3 regions of the Pseudomonas sp. MT3 genome follow, and region 3 is predicted to be linked to each of the others. Evidence: predicted binding sites of a transcription regulator. Region 3 holds the regulator's gene; each other region holds the start of a gene.

Region 1 (7,385 bases), on a different contig from region 3:
CGCGGCGTTTTCGACCGGAACCAGGGTGTCCAGCGGTTGCTGGGAAATGACGAAACCGCCGGGGTGTTGTGACAGATGCCGGGGGAAGCCGGCCAGTTGCCCGGTCAGCGCCAGTACCCGGCGCAGTACCGGGCTGTCCGGATCGAAGCCGGCTTCGATCAGACGGTCACGGGGCGGACCCTCACGACTCCAGCGCCCACAGCAGTCGGCCAGTGCGCCGACCTGATCAGGTGGCAGGCCAAGCGCCTTGCCCACGTCACGCACCGCCCCGGCGCCCCGATAGGTGCTGACTACTGCGGTCAACGCGGCGCGCGTGCGTCCGTAGCGGCGAAATACATACTGGATGACTTCCTCGCGGCGGTCGTGTTCGAAGTCGACGTCGATATCCGGCGGCTCGTTGCGCTCGCGGGAGATGAAGCGGCCGAACAGCAGATTGCTGTGCGTCGGGTCGAGTTCGGTAATGCCCAGCGTGAAGCACACCGCGGAGTTGGCAGCCGAACCACGCCCCTGGCAGAGGATGTGTTGCGAGCGGGCGAAGCGGACGATGTCATGGACCGTGAGGAAGTAGCTTTCGTATTCCAGCTCGATGATCAGCCGCAGTTCCTTGCGGATACGTTTAATGACGTTCTTCCTGGCTCCCTCGGGCCAACGCTCGCGGATGCCTTTATGAGTCAGGGCGCAAAGCCAACTGGCTGGCGTGTGCCCTTCGGGTACCAATTCACGCGGGTACTGGTATTTCACATCCCTGCCCAGGTCGAAAGTGCAGCGCTCGGCGATCTTTACCGTTTCCGCCAGCAACTCGGCAGGATAGATCGACGCCAGCGCCTCCCACGGCCGCAGATGGCGTTCGCCGTTGGGGTAGAGGTACTGGCCGGCCTCGTGCACCGGCAGGTGCTGGCGGATGGCGGTCATGCAGTCCTGCAGGGCGCGGCGGCCACGGGCGTGCATGTGCACGTCACCGCAGGCCACGGCGGGAATCTCCAGGCGTGCGGCCTGTTCCTGCAGGCGGCGCAGCTTGCCGGCGTCGTCCGGGCCCTTGTGCAGCTCGACGCCCAGCCACAGGCGCTCGGGGAACAGCTCGCGCAGCCAGAGGCCGTCGTCGTCCCGCTCGTCCCGTGGCAGCCAGATCGCCAGCAGGTGGTCGAGGTTGCCGTCGAAGTCCGTGCGCACCAGGCGGTAGCTGCCTTTCTCGGCGCCGCGACGGGCATGGGTGAGCAGGCGGCAAAGGTTCTCGTAGCCGGCCAGGTTCTCGGCCAGCAGCACCAGCTTCGGGCCTTGCGAGAGGCTCAGCTCGCTGCCGGTGATCAGCGCGACCTCGTGCTTCTTCGCCGCCTGCCAGGCGCGGACGATGCCGGCCAGGCTGCATTCGTCGGTGATCGCCAGGGCACGGTAGCCGAGCTTCTTCGCCCGCTCGAACAGTTCGTCGGCACTGGAGGCGCCGCGCTGGAAGCTGAAGTTGGACAGGCAGTGCAGCTCGGCGTAGCCGATGTCTTCGAGCGGCGCGTTCATGCGAACCAGCCGTGCAGCAGCAGCGGGCCGTCGTCGCCCACCGGGCGGAACACCCAGGCGCGCTGGCCGCTACGGGTGCGCACCTGGTAGTAGTCGCGGCGGATGTCCTCGCCGTCCCACCAGCCGGATTCGATGCGTTCGGGGCCGGCCAGCAGCGCCGGGGCGAACTCGCGCAGTGGCTGTGGCTCGGCCAGCAGCCAGCCGGGGCGCGGGGCTTCGGTGACGACTTTTAGCGGTGTGGAGCTGCCCTGCCAGGCGCGCTCCGGGCGATGGTCGGCGCGGCCCCCGAGACTGTGCACGGCGTCATCGCCCAACCGTGCGCGCAGGCGTTCGCGCAGCTGTTCCCAGGGCAGCGACTGCTGCGGACGGTCGTCGAACAGCTCGCGGCGCTGCGGCACGAAGGCCGGCAGGTCGTCGGCCAGCAACCGCACGCTGTGCACCGGGGCGCGCAGTTGCAGTTGCTCCAGGCGGCCACGGGTCAGCTCGAAGAGCATCGCCGCCTCGCGCTCGGCGCTGAGCAGGCCGACCGGCATCAGCGTGTCGCTGCCTTCATGGTGTTCCAGATGGAGGACGAAACGCTGCACGCCGCTGTCGCGTCCGGCGAGGAAGGCGGCGAGATCGGCGGTCAGGCGGCGCAGCGGGAACAGCAGCGCCTGGGTGGACTCCACGTCGAAGTTCAGCTCGATACGCGACTCGAAGCGATCCGGCGGCCGGTAGAACTCCAGGGCCAGCGGGCGCTGGCCGAGCAGGGTGTCGACCTGCCGCAGCACCTGCGGCGGGAAGCGCCGGGCCAGGCTCTCGCGCGGCAGGGCGAGCAGTTGCTGCAGGCTGCGCAGGCCCATGCGGCCCAGCGAGATGGCGGCGTCGCGCTCCAGGCCCAGGCGCTCCAGCGGCATCTTCCCCAGGTACTGACGCAGTTGCTGGTTGTCGTGGATCGCCAGCCCGTCGTGGCCGTTGGCAAGGATGCGCGCGGCGGCCGGGTTGGGCGCGGCGGTGATGCGGTGGCGGAAGCCGAGGCCGTTCAATTCTTCGCGCAGGCGCGCCTCGAAGCGCGGCCAGGGACCGAACAGTTGCAGGCTGGATTGCACCTCCAGCAGCAGCGCGCGGGGGTAGTGCTGGCTGACCTGGGAGCTGAAGCCGTAGGCCCAGGCGGCCAGCAGGTTCTGCCAGCGCTGCACGTCGCCCAGGTCGTACTCGGCGGTGGCGAAGTCGCGGCTCAGCGCCTGGGCGGCGGTGAGCGACTGGCCGGGCTTGAGCCCCAGCGCCCGCGCAGCCGGGTTCACCGCCTGCAGCACGCGGCGCTGGGTCGGCCCGGCGAGCAGCGCCAGGGCGGCGTCCGGCTCGGAACGGCCGCGCAGTACGCCGTCCATTGCCAGCTGTGGCAGGAGAATGCAGGCCCAGAGCATGGTCAGTACCAGGGCAGCGGGATGGGCCGCGCTGGCGCCAGGCCTCCCCGGCACTTGAGCACGCGCAGCTGCGCCGGGTTGGCGTCCAGCGCCAGGCGCAACGCGGCGGGCGAGGGGTTGAGCGCTTCGCGCTGCGAGCGGTAGGCGATGGCCAGGGTCTGCCCGGTTTCGGCGGCCACCTGCAGGCGGCGCAGGGCGCGGTCGTCGGCCTGCTGCGGCCAGCACAGCACGGCGCCGCAACTGCCCGAGCGCAAGCACTGCTCGGCGGTCCAGAGCGCATCGCGCCCGCTCGCCTGGATGATGGCGAGCTGCTCCAGCGCCACGCCGGCGGCCTGCCAGGCGGCCGGGTAGGGCACGTGGGGCGGTGCGACCAGCATGATGCGCTCGCCTGCTGCGCTGAGTCGCGCCAGGGTCGGCCAGACCAGTTGCAGTTCGCCGGTGCCTTCCGCGACCAGGAGGATTTCGCTGAGCGCCGCTTCCGGCCAACCGCCGCTGGGCAGGGCGGCGTCCAGGGCCGCATGCCCGGTGGGCTGCAGGCTGGGCGACAGGCCCTGGGGTTGGCCCTTCCAGACCTGGCGCTGGTGGAACAGGGTGTCGAGTGCGACCACGCTGCCCATCACGGCCTCCCGGCCGGCGAACGGCGACAGTCATGCGCCCGGCGGGCGGGCCGGGGAAGGGGCGGGGATGAGGGGTGCATGGGATTGCTCGAAAATAACTGTATGGATATACAGTTTATCCAGTGGGAAGGCGCCGTCAATGGCGGTTGGTCTGACGGGTATTCAGACGCGCCGGGGCGCTGCTACAAGTCCGCTCCGGCGCTTTGGCTCTCGTAGGAGCGGAGCTTCTCCGCGAATCGCCGGCAGGGCCGGCGTCTCCGGCAGGTTCGCGAGCAAGCTCGCTCCTACAGGTTGTACATCGGCGCGCTCTTCGTAGGAGCGAGCTTGCTCGCGAATCGCACGGCACAACGCCCATCGCGAAGCAGGGAATTGCGCATGCAAGCGGCTACAGCAACAGATACCCCTGCGGCGCCTTGAATCGCGGCGGATCGGCGATGAACTTCAGCCGCTCCGGCTTCCACCACCCCGGCAGCAACCGCCGCACCGCCGGCTGGTTGAAGCGGTCATCGAGCAGATAGATCACCCCCGAATCCGTCGGCGTGCGGATCACCCGGCCCGCCGCCTGGACGACCTTCTGCAAGCCAGGGAACAGGTAGGTGTAGTCGTAGCCGTCGCCGAACATCCCCTGCATGCGCTGCTTGATCTCTTCGTTGACCTCGTTCACCTGCGGCAATCCCAGCGTGGCGATGAAGGCGCCGATCAGGCGCTCGCCCGGCAGGTCGATGCCTTCGCCGAAAGCGCCGCCGAGCACGGCGAAGCCGATGCCGCGCGAGCCGGTGGTGAAGCGGTCGAGGAAGGCCTGGCGCTCCAGTTCGTTCATGCTGCGCGACTGTGCCCAGTGCGGGATGTCCGGGTACTCGGCGGTGAAGCGGTCCAGCGCCTGTTGCAGGTAGGCGTAGCTGCTGAAGAAGGCCAGGTAATTGCCGGGCCGCGTACGGAACTGCCGGGCCATCAGGGTGCTGATCGGTGTGAGGCTGGCCTCGCGGTGCTGGTAGCGGGTGGACAGGTTGCTCAGCGCGTGGACTTCCAGCTGTTCGGCGTGGAAGGGCGACTCCACCTCGCGCCAGCCGGTGTCTTCGGGCAGGCCGAGCAGGTCGGCGTAGTAATGCGCCGGGGTCAGGGTGGCGGAGAACAGCGTGGTGCTGTGGGCCACCTTGAAGCGCTCGGCGAGGAAGGGCGCCGGCACCACGTTGCGCAGGCACAGGGTCGAGAGTACGCGGCGCGCGCTGACGTCGTGGCGGGTGATGTCGAACAGCGAGTGCGGTCCGTAGGCCTCGGCCAGCCGGCAGAACAGCATGGCGTCGAGGTAGAAGCGCAGCAGCTCGGCCTCGTTGCCGGTGGGCTGGTCGGTGAGGTGGTCGGTGATGGCGCTGACGGCCTTCTGCAGCGCGGCGATGAACAGGTCGGGGATGGTCGGGTAGATCTGGTAGTCGACGTCCTGGTCCTGGTGTAGCTGGTTCCAGTGCCGGCCGACGCGCTCCAGCGCGCTTTTCAGCTTGGCCGGGGCGACTTTGCGCAGGGCATTGAACTCGCCCTGGTCCAGCTCGGCGCTGTACATGCCGCGGCCGCGCTCGATGAGGTTGTGCGCCTCGTCCACCAGCAGGGTGACCTTCCAGTCGTTGAGCACGGTAAGGCCGTAGAGCAGGGCGGTCATGTCGAAGTAGTAGTTGTAGTCGCCCACCACCACGTCAGACCAGCGGCACAGCTCCTGGCTCAGGTAGTACGGGCAGACCTGGTGTTCCAGCGCCACCTGGCGCACCGCTTCCTGGGTCAGCCAGCGCTGCTTGAGCGCGGCCTCGCGGGCGGCGGGCAGGCGATCGTAGAAACCCTTGGCCAGCGGGCAGGATTCGCCGTGGCAGGCTTTGTCCGGGTGCTCGCAGGCCTTGTCGCGGGCGACGTGCTCGAGCACCCGCAGCGGCTGGGCGGCCTCCTGCTGGCGCAGGGTCGCCAGGGCGTCCAGCGCCAGGCGCCGGCCGGGAGTCTTGGCAGTGAGGAAGAACAAGCGGTCCAGTTGCTGGCCGGGGAAGGCCTTGAGTTGCGGGAACAGGGTGCCGAGGGTCTTGCCGATGCCGGTGGTGGCCTGCGCCATCAGCGTCTGGCCGTCACGGGCGGCGCGGTACACCGACTCGGCGAGCATGCGCTGGCCCTGGCGGAAATCGGCGTAGGGGAAGCGCAGCGCTTCCAATCCCTGGTCACGCTCGACGCGGTGGGCGCTTTCCTGCTCGGCCCACTGCACGAAGCGCTGGCATTGCAGTTCGAAGAAGGCGCGCAGCTCATCGGCGGCGAAGCGCTCGCGGAACTCGGTTTCCTTCTGGGTGATGACGTTGAAGTAGACGACGGCCAGGTCGATGGCGTCGATCTCCAGGGTCTGGCACAGCAGCCAGCCGTATACCTTCACCTGCGCCCAGTGCAGCAGCCGGTGGTTCTGCGGGATGCGTGCGACGTCGCCACGATGGGTCTTGATCTCTTCCAGCAGGTTTTCGTTCGGGTCGTAGCCGTCGGCGCGGCCGCTGACCACCAACCCCGGGTATTCGCCGCGCAAAGGCAACTCGGCGATGTAGCCAAGACCGCGGCGGGAGACCACCGTGGCGTGCCCGGCCATGCCTTCCTGAGCCGTGGGAGCGGGGGTGAAGCGCAGGTCGAGGTCACCCTCCTTGGCGGTGAATTCGCACAGCGCGCGCACGGCGATGGCGTAGCTCATGAGAGCTCTTCCGCCTCGCCCTGCCAGCGCACGTAGCAGACTTCCACCGGCATGCCGTGCTCGGCGCAGAAGGCCAGCCAGCGCTTCTGGTTGTCCTGCAGGCGGTCGCCGGGGCCTTTCACCTCGATCATCCGGTAGCGCGCCTCGGCGGGCCAGAACTGGATCAGGTCGGGCATGCCGGCGCGGTTGGCCTTCGGGTCGGCCAGCAGGCGCTCGAACCACAGCTTCAGGTGCGCCGCCGGCAGGCAGTGCAGGGCCTGCTCCAGCAGGTTTTCGTCGAGCAGCTCCCAGTGTACGAAGGGCGAGAGGATACCGGTCTTGGCGGCCCAGGTTTCGCGGATCGCCGTCAGGTACGCATCGCTGTCCAGCAACGCCAGGCGTGCGGCGAAGGCTTCCGCACGGCGGCTGACGAAGTCGCTGCGGTTGAGATCGCTGGGCCCGACCTGGAAGGGGTGGAAGAAGGCGCCGGGCAGCGGGGCGAAGATCACGTCCCAGCAGAGCAGGCCGAACAGGCTGCAGATCAGCGCGTTTTCCACGTAGTGCACCGGCGCGTTGTCCTCGTGAAGCGCGGCCTGCACGGCGAACTCGACGTTGACGTCCGGGCGCGGCATCTCCAGATCGATGCGCAGCGGCGGGGCAGCCTTGGCGGCTTTTTCCTTCGGCAGCCCGAGCTGGCGGACCAGCCGGGTCAGCGCACGCTCGACCAACTGCAGCTCGCCGTCGCTTTCCGGCGCGACCAGGGCGGCTTGCACCAGGGCGTGGGCTTCCTCGAAGCGTTGCAGGCGTTCCAGCACGCGAATCTGCCGTTGCCGCGAGCCCTCGGCGGCGGTGCGTTGGTAAAGCGCCAGCGCGGCGTCCAGCTCGCCTTCGCGCTCCAGCTGGTAGGCCATGCGGTACAGCAAGCGGCCGTGGCGGGCTTGCAGGTAGCTGTTGTCGCTGTGGAAGTCGTCCAGTTCGGCCAGCAGCTCGGCGATGGGTTCGCCGGTTTCGAAGCGCACCGCGCCGTTCCACAGGTGGATGTAGGCCTCAAGGTCATTGCGGCGGCGGAAGGCGCGGGAATCGGCGGTGAAGGACACGGTCTCGTAGCGGAAGATGCCGAGGTCGGCGAGGACGAATTCGGACCAGTCCTGCTGCAGGTTGCCGAAGAACAGC
Region 2 (7,385 bases), on a different contig from region 3:
GCCAGGTCGCCCGACAGCGGCACGCCGATGCGGCCCAGGCCGGCCAGCTCACCGGCATCGGCACCGACCAGAGTACTGTCCGGGCGGTCGACCGCCGCGGTCAGGCCGGCGCTGCCGCCCGTCTGCTGCACCGCCTCGATCAGGGTCTTGCCCATGCGCCCGGCGGCGCCCATTACGGCAATACGTCGCATAACATCAGCTCCAAGCAACAAGCTGCAAGCTGCAAGCGCCGCCCCTTAGAGCTTGTCGCTTGCAGCTTGCGGCTCGAGAAAGTCATAGATCGTCGAAGAAGCGCTTCATACCTTCGAACCAGCCACTGGCCTTGGGCGAATTGGAAGAGTTGCCCTGCAGGGTATTGCGGAACTCTTCGAGCAGCTCGCGCTGGCGCTTGTCCAGTTGCACCGGAGTCTCCACGACGACGCGGCACATCAGGTCGCCGGCACCGCCACCGCGCACCGGGGCGACCCCCTTTCCGCGCAGGCGGAACAGCTTGCCGGTCTGAGTGCCCTCGGGAATCTTCAGCTTCACGCGGCCATCCAGAGTCGGCACTTCCAGTTCGCCGCCCAGCGCAGCATCGGCGAAGCTGATCGGCACTTCGCAGTACAGGTGCTTGCCGTCGCGCTGGAAGATGTCGTGCTCACGCACGTTCACCACCACGTAGAGGTCGCCCGCCGGGCCACCGTGGGCGCCAGCCTCGCCTTCGCCGGTCAGGCGGATGCGGTCACCGGTATCGACGCCCGCCGGCACTTTCACCGACAGGGTCTTGTGTTCTTCCACGCGACCCTGACCGTGGCAGGAACCACAGGGGTCGGTGATCATCTTGCCGCTGCCGTGGCAGCGCGGGCAGGTCTGCTGCACCGAGAAGAAGCCCTGCTGCATGCGCACCTGGCCGATACCACCGCAGGTGGTACAGGTGACCGGCGTGGTGCCGGGCTTGGCGCCGCTGCCGCTGCAGGTCTTGCAACCGACCAGGGTCGGGACGCGAATGGTCACGGTGGTGCCGCGAACCGCGTCTTCCAGGTCCAGGTCGAGGGTGTAGCGCAGGTCGGCGCCGCGCGCCGGGCCGCCACGGGAACCGCCGCGTCCGCCACCACCACCGAAGAAGTCACTGAAGACATCGCCGAAGATGTCCGAGAAGCTCGCACCACCGAAGCCCGCACCGGCACCGCCCATCTGCGGATCGACGCCGGCATGGCCGTACTGGTCGTAGGCCGCGCGCTTGCTGGCGTCGGACAGAACCTCGTACGCCTCGTTGGCCTCCTTGAATTTGTCCTCGGCCTCCTTGTCGCCGGGATTGCGGTCCGGGTGGAATTTCATGGCCAGCCGGCGGTAGGCCTTCTTCAGGTCCGACTCGCTGGCGCCACGCTCGACACCCAGTACCTCGTAAAAATCACGTTTGGCCATAACTTTCCTGCACCTCGAAAACCTCTCCCCCAGACACGCCGACGCGGGAGCAAGCCCCCGCGTGACGTTTCATGCGCACCGACACGCGGGCCGGTGCGCTGGAGCGCAAGCTTGCACGCGGCTTACTTGTTCTCCTTGACCTCTTCGAATTCGGCGTCGACGACATCGTCACCCGCCTTGTCGTCAGCGGCCTCGCCCTGAGCGGCAGCGCCCGGCTGCGGCTGTTCGGCGTACATCTTCTGCGCCAGCGGGGTGGACGCCTGGGACAGCGCGTTCATCTTCGCTTCGATCTCGGCCTTGTCGTCACCTTTCACGGCAACTTCCAGCTCGCCGAGCGCCTTGTCGATGGCGGCTTTCTCCTCGGCGGTGGCCTTGTCGCCAGCCTCGGTGACCATCTTGCGAGTGGCGTGGACCAGCGCGTCACCCTGGTTGCGGGCAGCGGCCAGTTCCTCGAACTTGCGGTCCTCCTCGGCGTTCGCCTCGGCATCACGCACCATCTGCGCAATCTCGTCCTCGGACAGGCCGGAGGAGGCCTTGATCACGATGGACTGCTGCTTGCCGGTGGCCTTGTCCTTGGCGCCGACGTGCAGGATGCCGTTGGCGTCGATGTCGAAGGTCACTTCGATCTGCGGCACGCCACGCGGAGCCGGCGGAATGTCGGCCAGGTCGAACTTGCCCAGCGACTTGTTCTGCGCGGCTTGCTTGCGCTCGCCCTGCAGCACGTGGATGGTCACGGCGCCCTGATTGTCATCGGCGGTGGAGAACACTTGCGACTTCTTGGTCGGGATGGTGGTGTTCTTGTCGATCAGCGCGGTCATCACGCCACCCAGGGTTTCGATACCCAGGGTCAGCGGGGTGACGTCGAGCAGCAGCACGTCCTTCACGTCGCCGGCCAGCACGGCGCCCTGGATGGCAGCACCCATCGCGACGGCTTCGTCCGGGTTGACGTCCTTGCGCGCTTCCTTGCCGAAGAACTCGGCAACGGTCTTCTGCACCAGCGGCATGCGGGTCTGGCCGCCGACCAGGATCACTTCGTCGATCTTCGAGACGTCCAGGCCTGCGTCTTTCAGCGCAACGCGGCACGGCTCGATGGTGCGGGTGACCAGGTCTTCCACCAGGGATTCCAGCTTGGCGCGGGAAACCTTGACGTTCAGGTGCTTCGGACCGCTGGCGTCAGCGGTGACGTACGGCAGGTTGACGTCGGTCTGCTGGGTGGAGGACAGCTCGATCTTGGCCTTCTCGGCAGCTTCCTTCAGGCGCTGCATGGCCAGCGGGTCGCCCTTGAGGTCCATGCCGGATTCTTTCTTGAATTCTTCGACGAGGTAGTCGATCAGGCGCAGGTCGAAGTCTTCACCACCGAGGAAGGTGTCACCGTTGGTGGCCAGTACTTCGAACTGGTGCTCGCCATCGACTTCGGCGATTTCGATCACGGAAACGTCGAAGGTGCCGCCGCCCAGGTCGTAGACGATGATGGTGTGGTCGCCCTTGGCCTTGTCCAGGCCGTAGGCCAGCGCAGCTGCGGTCGGTTCGTTGATGATGCGCTTGACGTCGAGACCGGCGATGCGGCCGGCGTCCTTGGTGGCCTGGCGCTGGCTGTCGTTGAAGTAGGCCGGAACGGTGATGACCGCTTCGGTGACAGGTTCGCCGAGATAGTCTTCGGCGGTCTTCTTCATCTTCTTCAGGACTTCGGCGGAGACCTGCGGCGGAGCCATCTTCTGGCCCTTGGCCTCGACCCATGCGTCGCCGTTGTCAGCCTTGACGATCTTGTAAGGCACCATCTTGATGTCTTTCTGTACGACGTCTTCTTCGAAGCGACGACCGATCAGGCGCTTCACCGCGTACAGGGTGTTGGTCGGGTTGGTCACGGCCTGGCGCTTGGCCGGCTGACCTACCAGGATTTCGCCATCGTTGGCGTAGCCGATGATCGATGGGGTGGTACGAGCGCCTTCGGCGTTCTCGATGACCTTGACGTTACCGTTCTCCAGGATGGACACACAGGAGTTGGTGGTCCCCAGGTCGATACCAATGATTTTGCCCATATTCACTCTCCAGAAATTAGATTCCGCGCTGACCCTGTTGCGGGTATTTGGCTCGGTTGATTACCCAGATGGGGACCGGGTGGTGGATTTCAAGCCTTCTCGTCGATCGAAGGCGGGGTTTGTTCGGGCGCCTTGCTGACCACGACCATCGCCGGACGCAGCAGGCGACCGTTGAGCAGGTAACCCTTCTGGAACACCTTGACCACGCTGCCCGGCTCCAGGTGCACGCTCTCCTCCATCGCCATCGCCTGGTGATGTTCGGGATTGAACGGCTCGCCGTGCGGATCGACCGGCTCCAGGTTGTAGCGCTTGAGGGTGTCGTGGAACATCTTCAGGGTCAGCTCGATGCCTTCGCGCATCGGCCTGATCGCCTCATCGGTCGAACTGGACATCTCCAGCGCGCGCTCGAGGGTATCGACGATCGGCAGCAGGTCGCCGGAGAACTTCTCCAGGGCGAACTTGTGCGCCTTCTCCACGTCCTGCTCGGCACGGCGGCGGACGTTCTGCAGTTCGGCGACGGCGCGCAGGCTCTGATCCTTGGCCGCGGCGACCTGCTCTTCCAGCTCCAGCACGCGGGCGTTCAGGTCCTCGGCAGCACCGGTGTCCGGCTGCTCGTTGAACTGGGAATCCTGAGTCTGTTGTTCGTCAGACATGCCACTCTCCTAAAAAAGAAAATAAGCCTTTGAAAACAAAGCGAACCCATTGGTCCGCGGCTCTGCCGTCTATATGGGGTGGGATTCGGCCACTTCAAGGGCCGAGAGGAGAATTGCCAGCAGCTCAAAATACTGTATAAATAACCAGACCTATTGATGGAGCCGCCGCCCATGCTGGTTCACCTGTCCGTGCACAACTACGCCATCGTCGAGCACCTCGATCTCGAGCTCGCCGCCGGCATGACCGTGATCACCGGCGAAACCGGCGCCGGCAAATCGATCATGCTCGACGCCCTCGGCCTGGCCCTGGGCGACCGTGCCGACAGTGGCGTGGTGCGCCCCGGCTCGGACAAGGCCGACATTCTCGCCAGCTTCGATGTCAGCGCGATTGCCGAAGCCCGCGACTGGCTGGCCGAGCGCGACCTGGAACAGGACGGTCCGTGCATCCTGCGCCGGGTGATCACCGCCGAAGGCCGCTCCCGCGCCTACATCAACGGCACGCCCTGCCCGCTGGGCGACCTCAAGCACCTGGGCGAGCTGCTCATCGATATCCACAGCCAGCACGAGCACCAGTCCCTGCTCAAGGCCGACACCCATCGCCGCCTGCTCGACGAATTCGCCGGCAGCCAGGATCTGGCGCGCCAGGTACACCTCGCCGCGCAGCGCTGGAAGCAGACCCGCCAGGAACTGGACCGTCTGTCGCGCAACGGCGACGAGCAGCGCGCCCGCCACCAGTTGCTCAGCTACCAGTTGGAAGAGTTGGAAAACCTCGGCCTGAGTGATAACGAACTGGAGTCGCTGGAGGCCGAACACAGAACCCTGAGCAACGCCGGCAGCCTGATCGCCGCCTGCCGCCAGGTCGTCGAGCTGTGCAGCGAAAGCGATGCCGGCAACGTGCTCTCGGCGCTGACCTCCAGCCTGAACCGCCTGACGGCCTTCCAGAGCCAGCCGGCAGCGCTCTCCGAAGCCGTGAACCTGCTCTCCAGCGCGCAAATCCAGGTAGAGGAAGCCATCGGCGAACTGAACCGCTTCGTCGATCACTTCGACGCCGACCCCATACGTCTGCAGCAGTTGGAAGAACGCATGGATGCCATCTACAGCCTTGCGCGCAAGCACCGCGTGCAGCCCCACGAACTGCAGGATCTGCAGCAACGCCTGCTGGACGAACTGGAAGCGCTGAACGCCGACGACGAAGCCGTGGAGCGCCTGGGCGACGAACTGGCCGCCTACGCCCGCCACTATCAGGAGAAGGCCGACGAACTCAGCCGCCTCCGCCAGGGCGCCGCGCCGCAACTGGCCAAGGCCGTGGAGGTGGAAATGCAGCGCCTGGGCATGCCGGGCGGGCGCTTCGCCATCGAACTGCGCGACGCCACCTCGGACGAACCGCAGGTCAACGGCCTGGAGCAGCTGGAGTTCCTGGTCAGCGCCAACCCCGGCCAACCCATCAAGGGCCTGGCAAAGGTCGCCTCCGGTGGCGAATTGTCGCGCATCAGCCTGGCGATCCAGGTGATCACCGCGCAGACCTCGCGCATCCCCACCCTGGTCTTCGACGAAGTGGACGTCGGCATCGGCGGCCCCACCGCCGAAGTGGTCGGCCAATTGCTGCGCCGCCTGGGCGATCGCGGCCAGGTACTGACCGTCACCCACCTGCCGCAGGTTGCCGCCCAGGGCCACCAGCACCTGTTCGTGCACAAGGATCGCGACACCCGCGAAACCCGCACCGCCGTGGCCAACCTGAAGAAGGCCGAACGCATCGAGGAAATCGCCCGCATGCTCGGCGGCGTCGACCTGACCAAGGAATCCCTGGCCCACGCGCGCAAGATGGTGGATTCCGCCCTACAGGGCTGATCCTGCAGGAGCGAGCTTGCTCACAAACGTGCGTCCGGCCACTCCAGCGCTGAGCGGTTCGCGAGCAATCTCGCTCCTACATGAAAGACGCCCGAAAATAAAAACGGCGACCCTTGGGTCGCCGTTTCTGCATCCGCATGCGCTTACTTCTTCTTGCGCACGTAGAGCACCAGATTGTGATCGACGAGCTCGAAGCCGCGCTCGCGGACGATCTCCTTCTGGCGTTTCTCGATTTCCGAGTCCATGAACTCGATCACTTCGCCGGTATCGACGCAGACCATGTGATCGTGGTGACCGCTGTCCGCCAGCTCGAAGACGGCATGACCGCCGTCGAAGTTGTGGCGAACCACCAGGCCGGCGGCCTCGAACTGGGTCAGCACGCGATAGACAGTGGCCAGACCTACGTCCTCCCCTGCCTCCATCAGCGCTTTGTAGACATCCTCCGCGCTCATGTGGCGTTGCTCGGCGGAATCGAGCATTTGGAGGATCTTGACGCGCGGCAGCGTGACCTTCAGTCCGGCTTTGCGCAGTTCGCTATTTTCAACCATGTGTGCTTTCTCGGCGCGGGATGCTTCGCAGCTTCCCTCAATGCAGGTATGATCGGGATTTCGTCGCTCAGCCAAGATAGTGGAAGTCACCCCCCGATGCAAAATGCCAAGCTCATGCTGACCAGTCTCGCTTTCACGCTGGGACTCGCCGCACTCGCCGGTTGCTCTTTCCCGGGGGTTTACAAAATCGACATCCAGCAGGGCAACGTCGTAACACAAGACATGATAGACCAGTTGAAGCCTGGAATGACCCGACGCCAAGTGCGGTTTATCATGGGTAACCCCTTGATCACCGACACTTTCCACCCTGATCGCTGGGATTACCTGTACAGCATCCAGCCCGGTGGCGGTCAGCGCCAGCAGGAACGCATGAGTCTGTACTTCAGCGACAGCGACCAACTGGTTGGCCTCAACGGCGACTTCATGCCCGGCGTGAGCCGTGACGAGTCGATCCTCGGCAAGGAAGGCAGCCCGGCCACCGCGCCGTCGCAACCGACCCAGCAGCAACCCGAGCAACCCAAGGAAGAACCGGCCAAGCCCGGCTCCGTAGAAGAGCAGATCCAGAAGGAAGTGGACCAGGTCGAAACCGTACCGATCCCGACTCCAGAACCGCTGGACGTGAACCCGCAATAAGGGGCCTGCCCCAACGAAAAAGCCCGGCCAATGCCGGGCTTTTTGTTGCCTGTTATTTCATGACTCGAGAACTCAGCCTCTGGCAGCTTTCGCGCGGGCGGCGCGCTGCTTGCGCACTTCCTTGGGATCGGCGATCAGCGGCCGGTAGATTTCCACCCGCTCGCCCTCTTCCAGTACGCGCTCATCGGGCCTGGCCACGACCTTGCCGAAGATCCCCAACGGGCACCGCTGCACATCCAGATCGGGGAACTGCGCAGCGA
Region 3 (7,385 bases):
CAGCCCAGGCCGCGGCCCGTCTCGACGCCCGGCAGCGCCTGTGCCTGACCGGCACGCCGCTGGAAAACCACCTGGGCGAACTCTGGTCACTGTTCAACCTGGTGCTGCCGGGCTGGCTGGGCGATGCGCGCCATTTCGCACGCCTGTACCGCCAACCTATCGAAAAGGCCGGCGACAGCCAGCGCCTGGCGCACCTGAACGCGCGCATCAAGCCCTTCCTGCTGCGCCGCCGCAAGGACCAGGTCGCCACCGAACTGCCGCCCAAGAGCGAAATCACCCACAAGGTGGAACTCGACGAGCGCCAGCGCGACCTCTACGAAACCGTGCGTCTGGCGGTGGACCGCAAGGTCCGCGAAGAAATCCGCCGGAAGGGGCTGGCGAGCAGTCAGATCGTCGTGCTCGACGCGCTGCTCAAGCTGCGCCAGGTCTGCTGCGACCCGCGCCTGCTGCAGGCGGACTTGCCGGCAACCCACTCAGGCAAGCTGAGCGCCTTGCTGGAGATGCTCGACGAGTTGCTGGCCGAAGGACGGCGCGTCCTGCTCTTCTCGCAGTTCACCTCGATGCTCGAACTGATCCAGGCGCAGCTGCAGGCACGGAGCATTCCCTATGCGCTCCTCACCGGCGAAACCCGCGACCGCCGCCAGCCGGTGGAAGACTTCCAGCAGGGGCGCGTACCGCTGTTCCTCATCAGCCTGAAAGCTGGTGGCACCGGCCTGAACCTCACCGCCGCCGACACCGTGATCCACTACGACCCCTGGTGGAACCCGGCCGCCGAGAACCAGGCCACCGATCGCGCCTACCGCATCGGCCAGGACAAACCGGTGTTCGTCTACAAACTGATCGCCCGCGGCACCCTGGAAGAAAAGATCCAGCAGTTGCAGGCTCGCAAGACCGCCCTGGCCGCTGGCGTGCTGGAGGAAGGCAAGGACAGCGGCTTGCGTTTGCAGGAAAGCGATATCGACGCACTCTTCGCGCCCCTACCCAATCCGTAGGGGCGGACTTCGTCCGCGATGGCCCAAAGGTTGCGGCGAGCCTCCTCAGCCCACCAACACACACCCCAACACCTCACGCACCTTGCCGATGCCCTCGTGCAGCGCCTGCTCGATCTCGGTCATGGTGATGATGCCGCTGGACTTGCCGGCCGCCGGGTTCACCACCAGCGACAGGCAGGCGTACGGCAGCTCCAGCTCACGGGCCAGTGCCGCCTCGGGCATACCGGTCATGCCAACGATGTCGCAGCCGTCGCGCTCCAGCTTGGCGATCTCCGCCACGGTTTCCAGGCGCGGCCCCTGGGTCGCGGCATAGACACCATAACTGCTATGCGAATAGCCCAGCGCCCGCAGAGCCCCGATCAGCTTCTGGCGCAGCCCTTCGTCATACGGATGGCTGAAATCGATGTGGGTAACGTGATCGATGTCACCGGCAAAATAAGTGTGCTCGCGGCCCCAGGTGTAATCGACGATCTGGTGCGGCACGCAAAGATGACCGCTACCCATCGCCGCATGGATACCGCCCACCGCGTTCACCGCCAGAACCGCCTCCGCCCCTGCCTGCTGCAACGCCCAAAGGTTGGCGCGGTAGTTCACCTGGTGCGGCGGGAAGCGATGCGGATGGCCGTGACGGGCGAGGAACAACACCTCGCGGCCGGCGAACTCGCCACGCTGGATGGCAGCCGAAGGCGCGCCGTAGGGCGTGTCCAGCGCGACGGAGTCCTTCAGGGTCAGGCCTTCCAGTTGAGTCAGGCCGGTGCCGCCGATGATGGCGTAGACAGTCATGGCAAATCCTTTAGTCGATCAGTTGTGCGGCGCGCAGTTCGCCCACGGCCTGCTGCCAGCGCGGCGGCTGCTTGTACTCGGCACCCGGCCAGGCCCTGGCGCGCATGCGTTGCAGGCGCGCCGGCGCAGTGACCTTCAGGCGCTGCAACGCGCTCAGGGCCAACTCGGCGGAGGCGCGATCATTACACACCAGGCCCATGTCGCAACCGGCGTTCAACGCGGCCTCGATGCGATTGGCGGCATCGCCCACCACATGGGCGCCGGCCATAGACAGGTCGTCGCTGAAGATCACTCCGTCGAAGCCCAGTTCCCCGCGCAGGATGTCCTGCAGCCAGCGCCGGGAGAAGCCGGCGGGATTCGGGTCGACCCGCGGGTAGATCACGTGGGCCGGCATCAGCGCATCCAGCTCGCCCGACAGGCGCTGGAACGGGACCAGGTCACAGGCGCGGATCTCTTCCAGGCTGCGCTCGTCCTCCGGGATTCCCACATGGGAGTCGACCTCCGCCCAGCCGTGGCCGGGGAAGTGCTTGCCGGTGGCCGCCATACCGGCAGCGTGCATGCCTCGGATGAAGGCGCCGGCCAGCGCGACCGCGCGCTCGGGGCTGCCCTCGAAGGCGCGACTGCCGACCACCGCGCTGCGCTGGTGATCCAGGTCCAGCACCGGAGCGAAACTGAGGTCCAGCCCCACCGCCAGCACTTCGGTCGCCATCAACCAGCCGCACTGTTCGGCCAGGCGCTCGGCATTGGCGTTGTCGGCAATGGCGCGCATCGCCGGCAGGCGCAGGAAGCCCTGGCGCAGACGCTGCACCCGACCGCCTTCCTGATCCACTGCCAGCAGCAGATCCGGGCGCACCGCGCGGATGGCTGCGCAGAGCTCGCGCACCTGGCGCGGCGACTCGATGTTGCGGGCGAAGATGATCAGGCCGCCCACTTCCGGGTGGCGCAGGATCTGGCGGTCCTCGGCGGTCAGCCAGGTGCCGCCGATGTCGAGCATCAGGGAGCCTTGCATGTGCATTCCTTTCAGTTCAGTTGTGGCGCCTGCCAGTCGGGGCAGGCGGCCTCTTCGATACGGACCCGGCAATGGAGGGGCACTCGGGGAAAGAGTTCCAGCAGGTCGTCATTGCGCAGGCGGATACAGCCGTGGGACAGCGGCACACTCATGGGTTCGCAGTCCGGCGTGCCGTGCAGGTATATGTAGCGGCGGAAGGTATCCACCTCCCCCATTCGATTGCGCCCCGGCTCGCAGCCGCTGAGCCAGAGGATGCGTGTGAGAATCCAGTCGCGGCCGGGGCACTCATCGTGCAGCGCCCGGGTCCAGACCTCGCCCGTCCAGCGCCGCCCCTTGAGCACCGCCCCCTTGGGCAGACCTTCGCCGATGCGCGCACGAACCTGATGCAGGCCACGCGGCGTGCAGCCGGAACCACTCGACTCGCCAGCGCCGTTGGCCGCGCTGGAAATCGCCAGGCGCAAGCACAGGTGCTCGCCGGCAAAGCCGTAGAGCATCTGGTCGGACAGGGAAATATGGAGGAAATCGAGGTCAGTCATGGCCGGCTACTTTAGCCGATCAGGACTGTACCGCCCAGCTCGGCTCAGGCCTTGGCGGGGGCCTTGGCACGCGGCTTGAGTTGGGCACCGGCCAGCGACGGATCGCTGATGCCGCTGTCGGCACGCATGCCGGCGGCAAGGAACGGAACCATCAGGCGCATCACCTGCTCGATGGACGTACTCACGCCGAAGTCGTTCTCGGCCATCGCCCGCAACGCCTTGATGCCGGACATGCTGAACGCCGCGGCGCCGAGCATGAAGTGCACGCGCCAGAACAGTTCCAACGGCGGCAGGCGCGGCGCGGCTTCGTTCACCAACAGCATGTAGCGGCGGAACACCCTGCCGTAGACTTCTTCAAGGTACTTGCGCAGGTGCCCCTGGCTCTGGCTGAAAGCAAGGCCCAGCAGACGCATGAAGATGGACAGATCGTTGCCGCTGCGCGGCTTCACCGCCATCGCCTGGACGACCAACAGCTCGAGCAGCTCTTCCAGAGTGGCTCGCGGCGCATCGGGCTTGGCCTGGCGACGATCCAGCTCCTTCTCGAGGCTGGAACAGAACGGCCCGAGGAAGCGCGAGAAGACCGCCTGGATCAGCGCCTTCTTCGAGCCGAAGTGATAGTTCACCGCCGCAAGGTTAACCCCCGCCTTGCTGGTGATAAGACGCAAAGAAGTCTCAGCGAAGCCTTTCTCCGCGAACAACTGTTCCGCAGCATCCAGGATGCGTTCGACGGTTTCCGACTGGGCCATGACTATTCCGCCTGACAAACACTTGTTTGAAACATACGTTTCAGCCTCTTGTATTGTCAAGCGAAGTGCGATCGATTGTTAACAAAATTATAGGCAATACGACGAGATGACTGAATCTCAGCAAGACGCTTGCCAACAGGCACAGGTTACATCCACGGGGGTGGAGCCGACAGCCGCGCGAAAATAGGCATTGCCAGCCCGCCATCACTGTATATAATTCCAGGCACTGTATAAAAAGCCAGAGTATGGACATGCTGAAGCTGACGCCGCGCCAAGCCGAGATCCTCGCCTTCATCAAACGCTGCCTGGAAGACAACGGCTACCCGCCCACCCGCGCGGAAATCGCCCAGGAACTCGGCTTCAAATCCCCCAACGCCGCCGAGGAACACCTGAAGGCCCTCGCCCGCAAGGGCGCCATCGAAATGACCCCGGGCGCCTCCCGCGGCATCCGCATTCCCGGTTTCGAACCCAAAGCCGCCGCCAATGACGACGAATTGCCGATCATCGGTCGCGTTGCCGCCGGCGCGCCGATACTCGCCGAGCAGAACGTCGACGACACCTGCCGCATCAACCCCACCTTCTTCAACCCGCCGGCCGACTACCTGCTGCGCGTGCGCGGGCAGAGCATGAAGGATGTCGGCATCCTCGACGGCGACCTGCTCGCCGTGCACGTTACCCGCGAGGCGCGCAACGGCCAGATCGTGGTCGCCCGCCTGGGTGAAGAGGTAACGGTGAAGCGCTTCAAGCGCGAAGGCAGCAAGGTCTGGCTGATCGCCGAGAACCCTGAGTTCGCCCCCATCGAGGTCGATCTCAAGGAACAGGAACTGATCATCGAAGGCTTGAGCGTCGGCGTGATCCGCCGCTGAACAGGAGATACCCATGCAGTACCCGCAGCCGCTGAACCTGCCGCAACTCCCGCTGTTCCAGGAAGCACTCTGGGCGAGCGGTACTGCTCCCCTGCTTCCGGAGCTGATGGAAGAACAACCCGCCGATGACGAAAGCGCTTTCAGCGAGATCGCCCTGCGCGGCCTCCCCGGCCAATGCCTGACGCTGCTGGCGCCGATGCTCCGCGAGCTGAGCGAGGAAAGCGATTCGCGCTGGCTGACCCTGATCGCCCCACCCTCCAGCCTGACCCCGGACTGGCTGCGCAAGGCCGGCCTGAACCGCGAACGCATCCTGCTGCTGCCGGCGCGCGACCAGGCGGCCGCACAAGCCCTGGCCTGCGAGGCACTGCGCCTGGGCAACAGTCATACCGTGGTGAGCTGGCTGAATCTCAATGCCAAGGCGCGCGCGCAGTTATCCCGCGCCGCTATCGCCGGCCAGGCACAGAGCCTGAACATTCGCCTGGGATGAGGGGAAGGCTTCGCCGCGACCGCCGCGAAGCCAGAACGAACCTTAGTGCAGGACGCGCGGACCTTCATCCATGCCGGCGTCACTGCCTTCGGCAAGGCGCCCCGCCATCTGCACGCCGACATTGAACATCGCCTTGGCGATCTCGATGTGCTGCCCCTGCAGGAAGCCCTTGGCATCGGCGGAAAATTCCAGGGTCACCAATGCCTCCTCATCATCTGCGCGACGCAGCACGATACGCCCGTCAGGCAGCTCTACGATTTCCAGAAACGAGGTTGGCATAGCAAGGGTTCTCCACAGCAGAACGCGTAGTGTAACAGTCACATTCGCTACACCCTAGCCCAACGTTCCGCCGACCGACCGACTGGTCGTACCCGTGCGTATCAGAGCATGTATCAGAGTTCGGTCAGCGACGCGCGAAAGCGCAGCACCAGCTCTTTCAGGGACTTGCGCCAGGCCTCGAGCTCTTCGTGGCCCAGCTCGACCGGCGCTTCTTCATCGATGTTCACCGCCTGGATCAACGGCTGGGTCGGATCGACCTTGGCCTTCTTCGGCTCACTCGGTGGTTGGAACAGTGCAGCGTAGGCGGCCAGCAGGCGGCTCAGCCAGGCTTCCGGGGCCTGCGCCAGCTCGACCATTTCCGCCAGCTCCGGACTTGGAGCCGCGGTCAGCACCTCGGCATTCAGCAGCATATCGACGCGCGGCGCACCCGCCTGGGGCAGGCGGTAGTACCCAGCGATCTCATGGGCCACGCCCAGCACCGCTCCGTAGAGATGGAACAGCGCCGCTTCGCGCTCGGCCTGGATGCGCGCCTGGGCATTCATCGCACGCGCCGCTTCGGCGCTGCGCCAGGCTTCCAGGGCAAGGCCGGCAAAGAACAGCTTCTGGTTGGTACGAGTATAGAGTTCGTGCGCCATGACCGGGCCCTCTGCAGTCGACTTCGGCAGTATAAGCACGCCCCGCCTCAGCGGGGCGCGCCTTCCATCAGCGCTTGTCTTCGACCTTCCACTTGCCGCCGTCGAAGAACGCGCGCCAGCCGGTGGGCTTGCCGTCGACCTCGGACTGCACGTACTGCTCCTTGGTCTTGCGGCTGAAGCGAATCACCGCCGGGCGGCCATCCGGGTCTTTTGCCGGAGCGGCGAGCAGGAAGTGGTACTTCGGATCCAGCTCGTCCTTGTGCGGCACCAGTTCGGCCACCAGCGGAGCGCGGGTCTCGCGGTTCTTCGGGAACTGGCTGGCGGCCAGGAACAGGCCAGAAGCGCCGTCACGCAGCACGTAGATGTCGTCCACCTTCTCGCACTTGAGCTCCGGCATGCGGATGGCGTCCATCTTCGGCGGCGCAGGTTCGCCGTTCTTCAGCAGCTTGCGGGTGTTCTTGCAGGTCGGGTTGGTGCAGCCGAAGAACTTGCCGAAGCGGCCGGTCTTGAGCTGCATCTCGCTGCCGCACTTGTCGCATTCCAGGCTCGGGCCTTCGTACCCCTTGATGCGGTACTGGCCTTCTTCGATCTCGTAGCCGGCGCAGTCCGGATTGTTGCCACAGATGTGCAGCTTGCGCTTCTCGTCGACTAGGTAGGCGTCCATCGCGGTGCTGCAGATCGGGCAGCGGTGCTTGCCACGCAGCACGCGGGACTCGGACTCACCTTCGTCATCCGCGGCGATTTCATCGCCCGGAATCAGGTTGACCGTCGCCTTGCAACGCTCTTTCGGCGGCAGACTGTAGCCCGAGCAGCCAAGGAACACACCGGTGGAGGCGGTACGGATCATCATCGGCCGACCGCACTCGCGGCAGGGGATGTCGGTCAGGGTCGGCTGGTTGGCGCGCATGCCGTCGTTGGCGGCTTCGGCCAGGTCGAGCTTCTTGCGGAAATCGCCGTAGAACTCGTCCAGCAGGTGTTTCCAGTCGCGCTCGCCCTGGGCCACGTCATCGAGGTGCTCTTCCATGCCGGCGGTGAAGCCGTAGTCCATCAGG

What was found. Region 3 encodes LexA, which represses DNA repair genes until DNA is damaged. Its sites were predicted from a motif close to CTGTNTNNNNANACAG; they were not measured.
Region 1: the regulator LexA is predicted to act here: its motif matches at 3,631-3,646, upstream of imuA (translesion DNA synthesis-associated protein ImuA).
Region 2: the regulator LexA is predicted to act here: its motif matches at 4,229-4,244, upstream of recN (DNA repair protein RecN).

What each region holds. Positions count from the first base shown of each region.
Region 1 covers NZ_JBTVPY010000001.1:17,421-24,805, reverse strand. Annotated here, with positions in the region: gene ACYCAX_RS00110 (error-prone DNA polymerase) at 1-1,509, opposite strand, end outside; gene ACYCAX_RS00105 (Y-family DNA polymerase) at 1,506-2,915, opposite strand; gene imuA (translesion DNA synthesis-associated protein ImuA) at 2,918-3,532, opposite strand; gene ACYCAX_RS00095 (ATP-dependent DNA helicase) at 3,918-6,233, opposite strand; gene ACYCAX_RS00090 (VRR-NUC domain-containing protein) at 6,230-7,385, opposite strand, start outside.
Region 2 covers NZ_JBTVPY010000024.1:27,722-35,106, reverse strand. Annotated here, with positions in the region: gene dapB (4-hydroxy-tetrahydrodipicolinate reductase) at 1-191, opposite strand, end outside; gene dnaJ (molecular chaperone DnaJ) at 274-1,404, opposite strand; gene dnaK (molecular chaperone DnaK) at 1,527-3,443, opposite strand; gene grpE (nucleotide exchange factor GrpE) at 3,533-4,096, opposite strand; gene recN (DNA repair protein RecN) at 4,268-5,944, shown strand; gene fur (ferric iron uptake transcriptional regulator) at 6,088-6,492, opposite strand; gene ACYCAX_RS21490 (outer membrane protein assembly factor BamE) at 6,589-7,125, shown strand; gene ACYCAX_RS21485 (RnfH family protein) at 7,198-7,385, opposite strand, start outside.
Region 3 covers NZ_JBTVPY010000012.1:49,995-57,379, forward strand. Annotated here, with positions in the region: gene ACYCAX_RS14080 (DEAD/DEAH box helicase) at 1-992, shown strand, start outside; gene ACYCAX_RS14085 (S-methyl-5'-thioinosine phosphorylase) at 1,038-1,775, opposite strand; gene nagZ (beta-N-acetylhexosaminidase) at 1,786-2,784, opposite strand; gene ACYCAX_RS14095 (L,D-transpeptidase) at 2,796-3,320, opposite strand; gene ACYCAX_RS14100 (TetR/AcrR family transcriptional regulator) at 3,365-4,066, opposite strand; gene lexA (transcriptional repressor LexA) at 4,318-4,932, shown strand; gene sulA (SOS-induced cell division inhibitor SulA) at 4,946-5,419, shown strand; gene ACYCAX_RS14115 (hypothetical protein) at 5,462-5,698, opposite strand; gene ACYCAX_RS14120 (DUF6586 family protein) at 5,812-6,333, opposite strand; gene topA (type I DNA topoisomerase) at 6,401-7,385, opposite strand, start outside.